2 linked regions of the Litorilinea aerophila genome follow. Each later gene encodes a partner of the first gene's protein in a complex. Links are inferred from orthologs where the notes say so. Each region holds a gene or a part of one and is shown on either strand. Other genes may lie near its edges.

Region 1 (2,922 bases):
TGACCACGTCGCTGGTGTCGCCCAGGATTTCGTCCACCAGGCCGTACTCCTTGGCGTCCAGGGCGTTCATGTAGCGGTCGCGCTCGAAGTCCTTCTCGATCTGCTTCCAGCTATGGCCGGTGTGCTTCCCCACCAGGTGGAAGAGCTGGGTTTGCACCCGTTCCTGCTCCCGGAAGGCGATGCGCACATCCTCGGTGTAGCCCTGGGCGCCGCTGCTGGCCGGGTGCAGGTGGATGGTGGCGTGGGGCAGGGCATAGCGCCGGCCCTTGGCCCCGGCAGCCAGAAGCACTGTGCCCATGCTGGCCGTGACGCCCACGGCATAGGTGCTGACGGGCGCCTGGATCATCTGCATGGTGTCGTAGATGGCCAGGCCCGCGTAGATGCTGCCACCCGGACTGTTGATGTACAGGTTGATGGGCTGGTTGGGGTCGTCGCCGTTCAGGTAGAGCAACTGGGCCACGATCAGGTTGGCCACCTGGTCGGTAATCGGCATCCCCAGGAAGACGATCCGTTCCTTCAACAGCAGGCTGTAGATGTCATAGGCACGCTCGCCCCGGCCGCTGTTGTCGATCACCATCGGAATGACATTGGTTGGGTGAATCATATATCTTACTCCGTTCTATCTGGTCGAAAACCAAGATTTCTGCCAGGCGATGACACCATAACGGCTCTGGGACCGCCAGACCGTAAGCAGGCTTCTTTTGTCTGTTTGCGTTCTGTTAGCGTTGTGCCCTGCCTACTGTTGTTCCGGCGCTTCCTCCGATGTCTCGTCCGGAGTCTCGTTCGAAGCCACGGGCGCATGTTCCGACGCCTCGGAAGCGTTCTCCTCGTCGGAGCCTCCGGCACTGGCCTCTGGCGTAGCCTCGGCCGAAGCCTGCTCTGCCGGCTCGCCTTCTTCTGTCGATTCCTGGCCGTCCTCCTTCTGGCCAGGCGGGGGCAGCTCTTCCCCGCGCACAATGGCCAACAGCCGCTGGAGGGCCTTTTCTTGCAGGATCTGGCTTTCCAGGATGGAACGGCCCGCCCCCTGGCGCATTATCTGGATGAGCCCCTGGGTGGAGGGGTCCTGGGAATCGGCCTCTTCGCCGAACATTTCCTTGATGCGCTCCTCGATATCCTCGTCGGTGACCTCCAGCCCTTCGGCCTGATACAACTCGGAGATGACCAGATTGCGCCGGGCGACCCGTTCGGCAGCCTCCCGCAGGCTCTCCCGGTATTCCTCCAGGCTCTGGCCGGTCTGCTGCAGGTAGCTTTCCAGGCTCTCGATGCCGAACTGGCGCAACTGCCGCTCAAATTCCTGGACCATGGCATCCAGTTGGTCCTCCACCACCACCGGCGGGTACTCCATCTGGCTCTGCTCCACCAACAGATCCAGGGCTTTCTCCAGATATTCCTGCTCGGCTTCCCGCTTCTTTTCTTCCAAGAGGCTCTGGCGGATGCTTTCCTTGAGGTCGTCCAGGGTCTCAAAGTCCGGCCCGACCAGTTTGGCAAAGTCGTCGTTCAGCTCGGGCTGCTCATAGGCCTGGATCTTGTGGAGTTTGACATGGAAGCGGGCCTGCTTGCCGGCGTAGATGCTCTGGCTGTCCTCGGGCCAGCTCAGGACGAACTCCTTCTCCTCGCCCGGCCGCATGCCCAGCAGCGCCTCATCGAAGCCCGGCGGCTCCATGGGGTTTTCCTGATCCAGGGTGACGTCCCAGTCGGTCTCGTCCAACACCACCGTCTCTTCACCCTCGGCGGCATCCTCCTGGACCAGCACGCTCTTGACGTCGATGGTCAACATATCTCCGTACTGGCTGGGCCGGTCGACCTCCTGCCAGCCGGCGTATTGCTCCAGGTACTGCTTGAGTTGTTCCTCGATCTCGGCCTCTTCCACCACCGGCTCTTCCTCTTCCAGGCGGAGGCTGCGGTAGTCGCCCAGGTCCACCTTGGGTTCCAGGGGAATGGTGAGCCGATAGGTCAGGGGCTCCAGGCTGGCGATGTCCAGGGAAGCAGGGGCGTAGGGCTCAATCTGCTCCTGCTCCAGCGCCTGTCTGTAGACTTCTTCGCCCAGCTTTTCGATGAACTCATTGAAGAGGGCAGGCAGGCCCACATATTGGGCGACGATGTGATAGGGCGCTTTGCCTTTGCGGAAGCCTGGAATGCGGTACTGCCCGGCCAGCTTGCGGGCCGCCTTGCGCAACTCCTGGTCGACCCGCTCCTGCTCGACCTCGATGGTCATCTCCAGCTGGCGGTTTTCCTTCGGTTCGGTGGAGACTTTCAGTGGCATTTTTTCCTCGAATTCCTTCTCTTTTCTGGCGATTCTTTTCCGGCTGCCTCATTCCCTGCGGCCGGGTTGCCGGCCTGGCACGAAATCCTGGCCGATTTTGCAAAAAATCAGGCCAGGGGACGGTCGGCTCTATGGTTCCAGGCTGGCCGTGGCGATGGCAGGGTCACTGAGATGGCGCGCTGATCCGTGGCGCAGTAAAATTCACAATTCCATGAGTATAACATAGCCGGGGGTGCCTACCAAAGTTGCCGCCAGGATGAATCCATTTCCTTGCCGGGGCGCTCCCCGACATCACGAGGCATCACGGCGCCAGAGCCCAGGGAAGCATTAGGCAGCTTCACCCATCTTTCCAGAGCGGACCGCCAGTGCGCCGCAACTTCAGGCCCGGCCAAAGGCCCGCTCCAGCTCGCCAGCCGAGAGTTGAATCAGGGTGGGACGGCCGTGGGGACAAGTCCGGGGGGACTGGCAAGCTTCCAGCTGGCGCACCAGCTCCTGCATCTCCAGGGTGCTGAGGAGCTGCCCCCCCTTGATGGCAGCCCGCTTGCAGATCATCTTGACCAGCCGGTTCTCCAGCTCTTCGCCCACCAGGTTACGATTTTCGCCCAGGGCAGACACGATCTCATCCAGGCTGCGCTGGGGATCCTGGCCGGACAGGACGC
Region 2 (6,893 bases), on another replicon or contig:
CGCTGGCAGGTCCTCATCCGGGGGGCGGATCCGGCGGTCCTGCTGCGGGGGCTCCCCATCCCCTTCGGCTGGCGGGTGGACGTGGATCCGGTCTCCATCTTATAACTGGCAGGAGTGAGAGGAAGAGAAGCATGCCCAGACGGAAGAGCCAGCGCAAGCGAGAGCTCCCCGCGCCGGCGGTGGACCGGTCGACCCCTCCCCAGTGGCTGACCCTGAAGCAGGCCAGCGACTTTCTGGGCATCCACTACACCACCCTGCGGAGCTGGGCGGACAAGGGGGAGATCCCCGTCTTTCGTACGCCCGGCGGCCACCGCCGCTTCAGCCTGGCCGATTTGCGCCGCTTTCTGGACGCACGCCTCAGCCAGCGCGCGCCCGGCGAATCGGAGCACCTGGTCAGCGCGGCCATTGTGCGGGTGCGGGAGGAGATTCAGAAGATTTCCCAGGAACAGGTGGGCTGGCACTATCCCCTGGAGGGGGACGCCGTCCAGCAGCGGCGTCAGCGGGGGCGGCGTCTCTTTGCCCTGGCCATCAGCTATGTCTTGAAGCCCAAGCCCCGGCCTCGCCTCCTGCAGGAGGGGCGCCGGCTGGGCTTTGAGTACGGGCGAGAGGCCGCCCTCAGCGGGGTGGGCCTGACGGAGACCGGGCGGGCTGTCCAGTTTTTCCGCCACCAGTTGTACCAGGTCATCCGCAGCGGCAATCCCGGCCAGGCCATGGATGCCGACGATGTGCGCATCCAGCAACTGATCGACCAGTTCCTGGATGAAGTTCTCTACGCGGTGCTGGACGGCTATGAACAACAGCTTCGAGGCGACCGGGCGGGACCTGGGGTCAGCCAACAGGCCCCAGACGAACCTTTCCCGTAACCTTCACGAGTACAGCGCCCCACGCACATGGCCACTGGCGGCCTGGAGCCGCCGCCGGGCCTCGGCCGCATCCACATCCGCCAGCCCCATCACCACCGCGACCTTGACCTCTCCCCCTGCCTCTTCCAGGAGGCGGGCCGCTTCCTGGCCGGACAGGCCGGTGGCCGCCGTCACGATGCGGACAGCCCGTTCCCGTAACTTCTGATTGGTGGGCCGCACATCCACCATGAGATTGCCGTAGACCTTGCCCAGGCGGACCATGCTGGCTGTGCTGAGCATGTTGAGTACCAGCTTCTGGGCGGTGCCGGCCTTCATGCGGGTGCTCCCGGTGATGACTTCTGGCCCCGTCAATACCTCGATGGCGACGCTGGCCATCTGGGCCATGGGGGAGTGGGGACTGCAGACCACGGCGATGGAAGCGGCGCCCACTTCTCGGGCGTAGGCCAGGCCGCCCAGCACGTAGGGGGTGCGTCCACTGGCGGCCAGCCCCACCAGCACGTCACCGGCGGCGAAACCATGCGACTGGAGATCCCGGCGTCCCTGTTCGGGATCGTCCTCGGCCGCTTCGATGGGCCGGGTGAGGGCCTGGGGCCCGCCTGCGATGAGGGCGATGGCACGATCCGCCGGAAAGCTGAAAGTGGGCAGCAGCTCAGAAGCGTCCAGCACACCCAGCCGTCCGCTGGTGCCTGCGCCCATGTAGAAGAGGCGATGGCCGGCGGCCAGTCCCTGGACGATGAGCTCGACCGCCTGGGCGATCTGGGGGAGCACTTCGGCTACAGCCAGCGGAACCTGGGCATCCTGCCGGTTGATGAGCCGCAGCATTTCCAGGGTCGGCAGGCGGTCAAGCTCCTGGCTGAGGGGATTTCGCTGTTCGGTAAGGGGCAAGGGGGTAGTCTGTTGCATATTCATGGGCCTTTCGTCGTATGGAATCTACGGATCGAAGTGAAAACCATCCCTGGGCGCCGAGTCCCCAGACGGCTGCTATGATAACACCTTTTGGCAACAGGACCAGGAATACCCATCCATTCGACGCATGCCAGCAAGGCGTTTGTGGAATGTAGGGAAAGCGTAGGTGAAATGTGGGAAAAGGGCCATCCTGTCGGCGCGAAACTGCAGCTGTACGCGCTTGGAGGCTGGGCTGCCACCACCTTCTCTGTTTGGATTTGCCGGACGATGGGGGTTTTAGGGTGTCGGGCCCGGGTCAGAAGTGTCCAGGGCTGCAAAAAAGTCCCCTTTGTCGCGGCCCGGGCGGTCGGCGGCGCCTCGCCATGCCGCTGGGCCCTGGGTCAGCCGGACCGCGTCCTCCTGGGATCCATCGGGGCGATCCAGGGGTGGTTTGCATAGAAACTCGCGCCCTGTTATAATCGAATTCCCACTCAGGCTTCGGTTCCCTGCGGATGAAGCTGTACTCCCTTTTTTCAGGCCGAATCCGTATTCAAGCCTATTGGCCCTATAACCAACTCACACCATCACACCTAAAGTACACCTAAAGGAGGTTTGTCATGCGTAACCCAGGGAAGTGGCTCGTCCTGCTTGTTGTCGTTTTGTTGATGACCAGCCTGGCCGCCTGCGCGGCGGGAACCGTTGCCGTGCCCGATCGCCCCATTGAGGTGAGCGTGGACTCGGCGCTGGCCGCCCAAGACAAAGCCATGGCCGGCCTGATGATGGGTTCGGCGGAGTGGACCGAAGAGGAGTTTAGCAGCCTGTTGTCGGTGCTGCTCCAACAGAACAGCGGCGAAAATAATCCGGTCAACGCCATTCGGGTTTGGTTTGATCCGGACAATCAGGTGACCATTCAGGTGGATCTGAAGGATGGGGTGATCCCCTTCGGCAATCAACTGAACCTGGCCGGCAAGGTGGATGTGGTGGACAACCACGTGCAGGTCCACCTGGAGCAGGCGGCGGCCGGCAACCTGGCCGTGGCCCCGGCCGTCCTCCAGATGATCAGCGACCAGATCAACGCTTCCCTGGCCGACCCCAGCATGGGGGTGGCGGTGGACGTGACCACGGACACCGGCCTGATTCAGGTCAGCCTGGCCGGCATGTAGTTTCTCGGTAGGCAGGAGTCGGTAGGCTGCCCCGGCACCCGTGGGCGGGCTCGCCCGTTTATCTTTGTCGTCTATCTTTGTTGTCATGGCCCGGAAGTTCTTCCGGGCCTTTTTCATGGCAGGTTCATACCCGGGGCTGAAGTCCTGTTGCAGGTGGGTGCGTACGTTCGGCAGAAATAGCCGCCCTAAAATTTGACCATCGATTGGCGGCCATGTTACACTCGTGGTTCGTGGGCATGTTGTGCCCACGGCTTGTGTGTTTATGGTTTTGATGCAAGTTCGGACGTGAACATCGCGGGTGCATGCTGCGGCAGCAGGGGGTGCCTTGCCCTATCCAGGGTGCCGCCGGAAGAGCTGCCGATATTTTGCCGACATTCTGGTTGCCGGCATTTTCATGAGGGCGTGAATTAGCTAGGGTCGAAGTTTGGTTCTAAGTTCGCTTTGAATGCTTGAGTTCTCTTGGGTATCTTGAGCAATTTGACTTAGATTGAGGATTCAGTTCATTAGGATGGAGGAGTCTTTTGCCCACGATTAACCAGCTGGTCCGCAAGGGCCGAAAAAGTGTGGCCAAAAAGGAAAAGGCGCCGGCGCTGCGCTTCACCCAGAATACCCTGACCGGCAAGACCCGGCGTATGAAGAAGGGGAATCCCCAGAAGCGCGGCGTCTGCACCCAGGTGCGTACCACCACGCCCAAGAAGCCCAATTCCGCCTTGCGGAAGGTAGCCCGTGTGCGCCTGACCAACGGCATGGAGGTCACGGCCTACATTCCGGGCGAGGGCCACAACCTGCAGGAGCACAGCGTGGTGCTGGTGCGCGGCGGTCGTGTGAAGGACCTGCCCGGTGTTCGCTATCACATCGTGCGAGGCGCGCTGGACAGCACGGGCGTCGACCAGCGGAAGCGTGGTCGCAGCAAATATGGGACAAAGCGCCCGCGAGGGTAACATAGCTACGGCGGAGATTCAATACCTATGCGCAGGAAGCGAGCAGAGACACGAGCGGTCATTCCCGATCCTCGCTACAACAGCGAGATCGTCGCCAAGTTTATCAACAATGTGATGGAGCGCGGCAAGAAGAGCCTGGCCACCCGCATTGTTTACAACGCCTTCGACCTCATCGAAGAGCGGACCAATCGCCCCGGCCTGGAGGTTTTTGAGGAGGCGTTGAAAAATGCCACTCCTCTGGTAGAGGTCAAGCCGCGCCGGGTCGGCGGTGCCACATATCAGATTCCGGTGGAGATCGGGGCAAACCGGCGGATGGCCCTGGCCATGCGCTGGCTGATCGACAGCGCGCGCAAGCGCAGTGGCCGCGATATGTCTGTGCGGCTGGCCAATGAATTGATGGATGCCGCCCGCAACGAAGGTGCTACCATCAAGAAGCGGGAGGACACCCACCGGATGGCCGAGGCCAACCAGGCTTTCGCCCACTTCCGTTACTAAATCGGCCGCTTTTGTCCCGGGCCGGCCAGCCCCAGAGGGCTGGGCAAAGGCCGGCACCCGGATGGAGCGGCTCGCCCGTCGCGATCCCGCTGCGTGGCTATGGACCGAGCTTTGCTGAAAATTTAGCGTGGTTTTTGGCTCTCTCTAGAGAGCTCGCATACGTCTCGAACGATACGTCTCGAACGACGAGTGCGGCGCCCTTGCCACAAGTGAACGAGCGCAATGTCTTGCTAGCGCTCCAGGCCTGTCTGGGCAACATCGATGTTGCCCAGGGCTGCCGGGTATCAGGCAAACTTTCCAGGCAAACTTTGTGGAGAATCGGCGCCGTACTGTTTTGTTCTAAAACAGGAATCCTTTTATGAGTGTGGAATATCCCATCGAACGCACGCGCAATATCGGTATCATTGCGCACATTGACGCCGGTAAAACAACGACCACCGAGCGTATTCTCTTCTATTCCGGTCGCATCCACCGCATGGGCGAGGTGCACGAAGGCACCGCTGTGACCGACTACATGGTCCAGGAGCGGGAGCGGGGCATCACCATCACGGCTGCTGCCATCACCACCGTCTGGACCGACCGCATGACCGGCGAGGAGTGTCAGATCAACGTGATCGACACCCCCGGCCACATCGACTTCACCGCCGAGGTCCAGCGCAGCCTGCGGGTCCTGGACGGCGGCGTGGTGGTCTTCGACGCGGTGGCCGGCGTGGAGCCCCAGTCCGAGACCGTCTGGCGACAGGCGGACCGCTACCACGTGCCCCGCATCTGCTTCGTCAACAAGATGGATCGGGTGGGCGCCAGCTTCGAGCGCACCTGCCAGATGATCGTGGATCGGCTGGGTGCCAACCCGCTGCCCATTCAGCTGCCCATCGGCGCCGAAGATAGTTTCGCCGGTGTGATCGACCTGCTGACCATGAAGGCCCTGGTCTTCACGGACGAGCTGGGGGCCAAGCCGTCGGTGGAGGAGATCCCCGCCGACCTGCGGGAGGCCGCCGAACACGCCCGCGAGGTGATGATTGAGCGGATCGCCGAGACCGACGACGAGCTCACCATGAAGTTCCTGGAAGGCGAGGAGATCAGCACCGAGGAGCTGGTGGCTGCCCTGCGTCGGGCCGTGATCAACAATGAGATCGTGCCTGTGCTCTGTGGCTCTGCCCTGCGGAACAAGGGGGTCCAGCCATTGCTGGATGCCATCGTGCGCTACCTGCCCAGCCCGGTGGACATTCCACCGGTACAGGGGACGGATCCCCACACGGGTGAAACCATCTACCGCAAACCGGATCCCAATGAGCCCTTCTCGGCTCTGGTGTTCAAAATTGTTACCGACCCCTTCGTGGGTCGGCTGGCCTACGTCCGGGTCTATTCGGGGCGGTTGACCTCAGGCAGCACCGTCTACAACGTCAACCGGCAGCGTCGGGAGCGGATTGGGCGCCTCCTGCAGATGTACGCGGACAAGCGGGAGGAGATCAAGGAGTGCGATGCCGGGGATATCGCCGCGGTGGTAGGGCTGAAGCAGACCTTCACCGGCGAGACCCTGTGTGACCCCAACGCCGAGATCCTGCTGGAGTCCATCGAATTCCCGGACCCGGTGATCAAGGTGGCGGTGGAGCCCAAATCCAAGGCGGATCAGGACAAGCTGACCGAGGCCCTGCTCAAGCTGGCCGAGGAAGATCCCACCTTCCAGGTCAACTACGACGACCAGACCGGGCAGACGGTGATCGCCGGCATGGGCGAGCTTCACCTGGACATCATCATTGATCGGCTCAAGCGGGAGTTCCGGGTCCAGTGCAATGTGGGGCGCCCCCAGGTTGCCTACCGGGAGACCATCACCCGGCCGGTGCGGGCCGAAGGTCGTTTCGTGCGACAGAGCGGTGGCCGCGGCCAGTATGGCCACGTCTGGCTGGAGATCGAACCCAACGAGCCGGGTGCCGGCTTCGTCTTCGAGGATCGCATCGTCGGTGGTGTGGTCCCCAAGGAGTACATCCCGGCGGTTCAAAAGGGCGTGGAAGAGGCCATGGAGAGCGGCGTCCTGGCCGGCTATCCGGTGGTGGATGTCAAGGTGGCCCTGGTGGACGGCAGCTACCACGAAGTGGACTCCAGCGAAATGGCCTTCAAGATTGCCGGGAGCATCGCCTTCAAGGAAGGTGCCCAGAAGGCCGGCCCGGTGCTGCTGGAGCCCATCATGAAGGTGGAGACCCTGGTGCCGGAAGAGTACGTGGGCGACATCGTGGGCGATTTCTCCAGCCGCCGCGGCGACATCAGCGGCATGGAGCCCCGGGGAAATGTCCAGGCCATCAAGGCGTACGTGCCCTTGAGCGAGATGTTCGGCTACGCCACCGACCTGCGCTCCATGACCAGCGGTCGGGGCACCTTCACCATGGAGTTCTATAAGTACGCACCGGTTAACCAGGCCATTGCCGAGAAGATTCTGAAGGGCGTGGCGGCCTGATACCGGGGAGGCACCTCTTGTCCGGGGGCTCGTGGTACGGGGTCTGCGCATCCCGTACCACGGCTGCCCTGTAGGAGCAGGGCGCCGAAGCTGT

Evidence for each region. The genes of interacting proteins can lie anywhere in the genome.
Region 2: the proteins of tig (region 1) and rpsG are in contact, whole or in part, in a crystal structure (PDB 3GTY), measured with the Thermotoga maritima proteins. The link is inferred for Litorilinea aerophila from one-to-one orthologs. Residues at the interface, in WP_004081061.1 of Thermotoga maritima: Glu122, Val124, Val129, Leu130, Tyr133, Glu188, Gly259, Ile262, Tyr263, Glu266, Ser270, Glu273, Gln274, Glu277, Arg308, Gln311, Ile312, Ser315, Tyr316, Glu325, Arg329, Arg336, Leu363, Phe366, Trp367, Arg373, Leu377, Arg381, Leu384, Glu387; in WP_004081843.1 of Thermotoga maritima: Lys34, Lys52, Lys55, Glu59, Arg62, Gln63, Glu66, Asn67, Lys69, Val71, Arg95, Ala109, Lys110, Lys111, Gly112, Arg113, Pro114, Glu117, Glu121, Ile124, Ala125, Tyr127, Asn128, Asn129, Thr130, Gly131, Lys135, Asp139, Arg142, Met143.

What each region holds. Positions count from the first base shown.
Region 1 is NZ_VIGC02000018.1:24,097-27,018, forward strand. It holds tig (trigger factor), read right to left. Parts: upstream 2,264-2,922; coding sequence 737-2,263; downstream 1-736. Other genes in the region: FKZ61_RS14235 (ClpP family protease), read right to left, coding at 1-604; mutL (DNA mismatch repair endonuclease MutL), read right to left, coding at 2,642-2,922. UniProt on the Bacillus subtilis protein: Involved in protein export. Acts as a chaperone by maintaining the newly synthesized protein in an open conformation. Functions as a peptidyl-prolyl cis-trans isomerase.
Region 2 is NZ_VIGC02000045.1:29,321-36,213, forward strand. What follows is about bases 2,647-5,613. They hold rpsG (30S ribosomal protein S7), read left to right. Parts: upstream 2,647-3,879; coding sequence 3,880-4,347; downstream 4,348-5,613. Other genes in these bases: FKZ61_RS22495 (hypothetical protein), read left to right, coding at 2,647-2,911; rpsL (30S ribosomal protein S12), read left to right, coding at 3,433-3,852; fusA (elongation factor G), read left to right, coding at 4,706-5,613. Also shown: priA (primosomal protein N'), read left to right, coding at 1-105; FKZ61_RS22485 (MerR family transcriptional regulator), read left to right, coding at 132-863; murQ (N-acetylmuramic acid 6-phosphate etherase), read right to left, coding at 867-1,772; more of FKZ61_RS22495, read left to right, coding at 2,366-2,646; more of fusA, read left to right, coding at 5,614-6,799.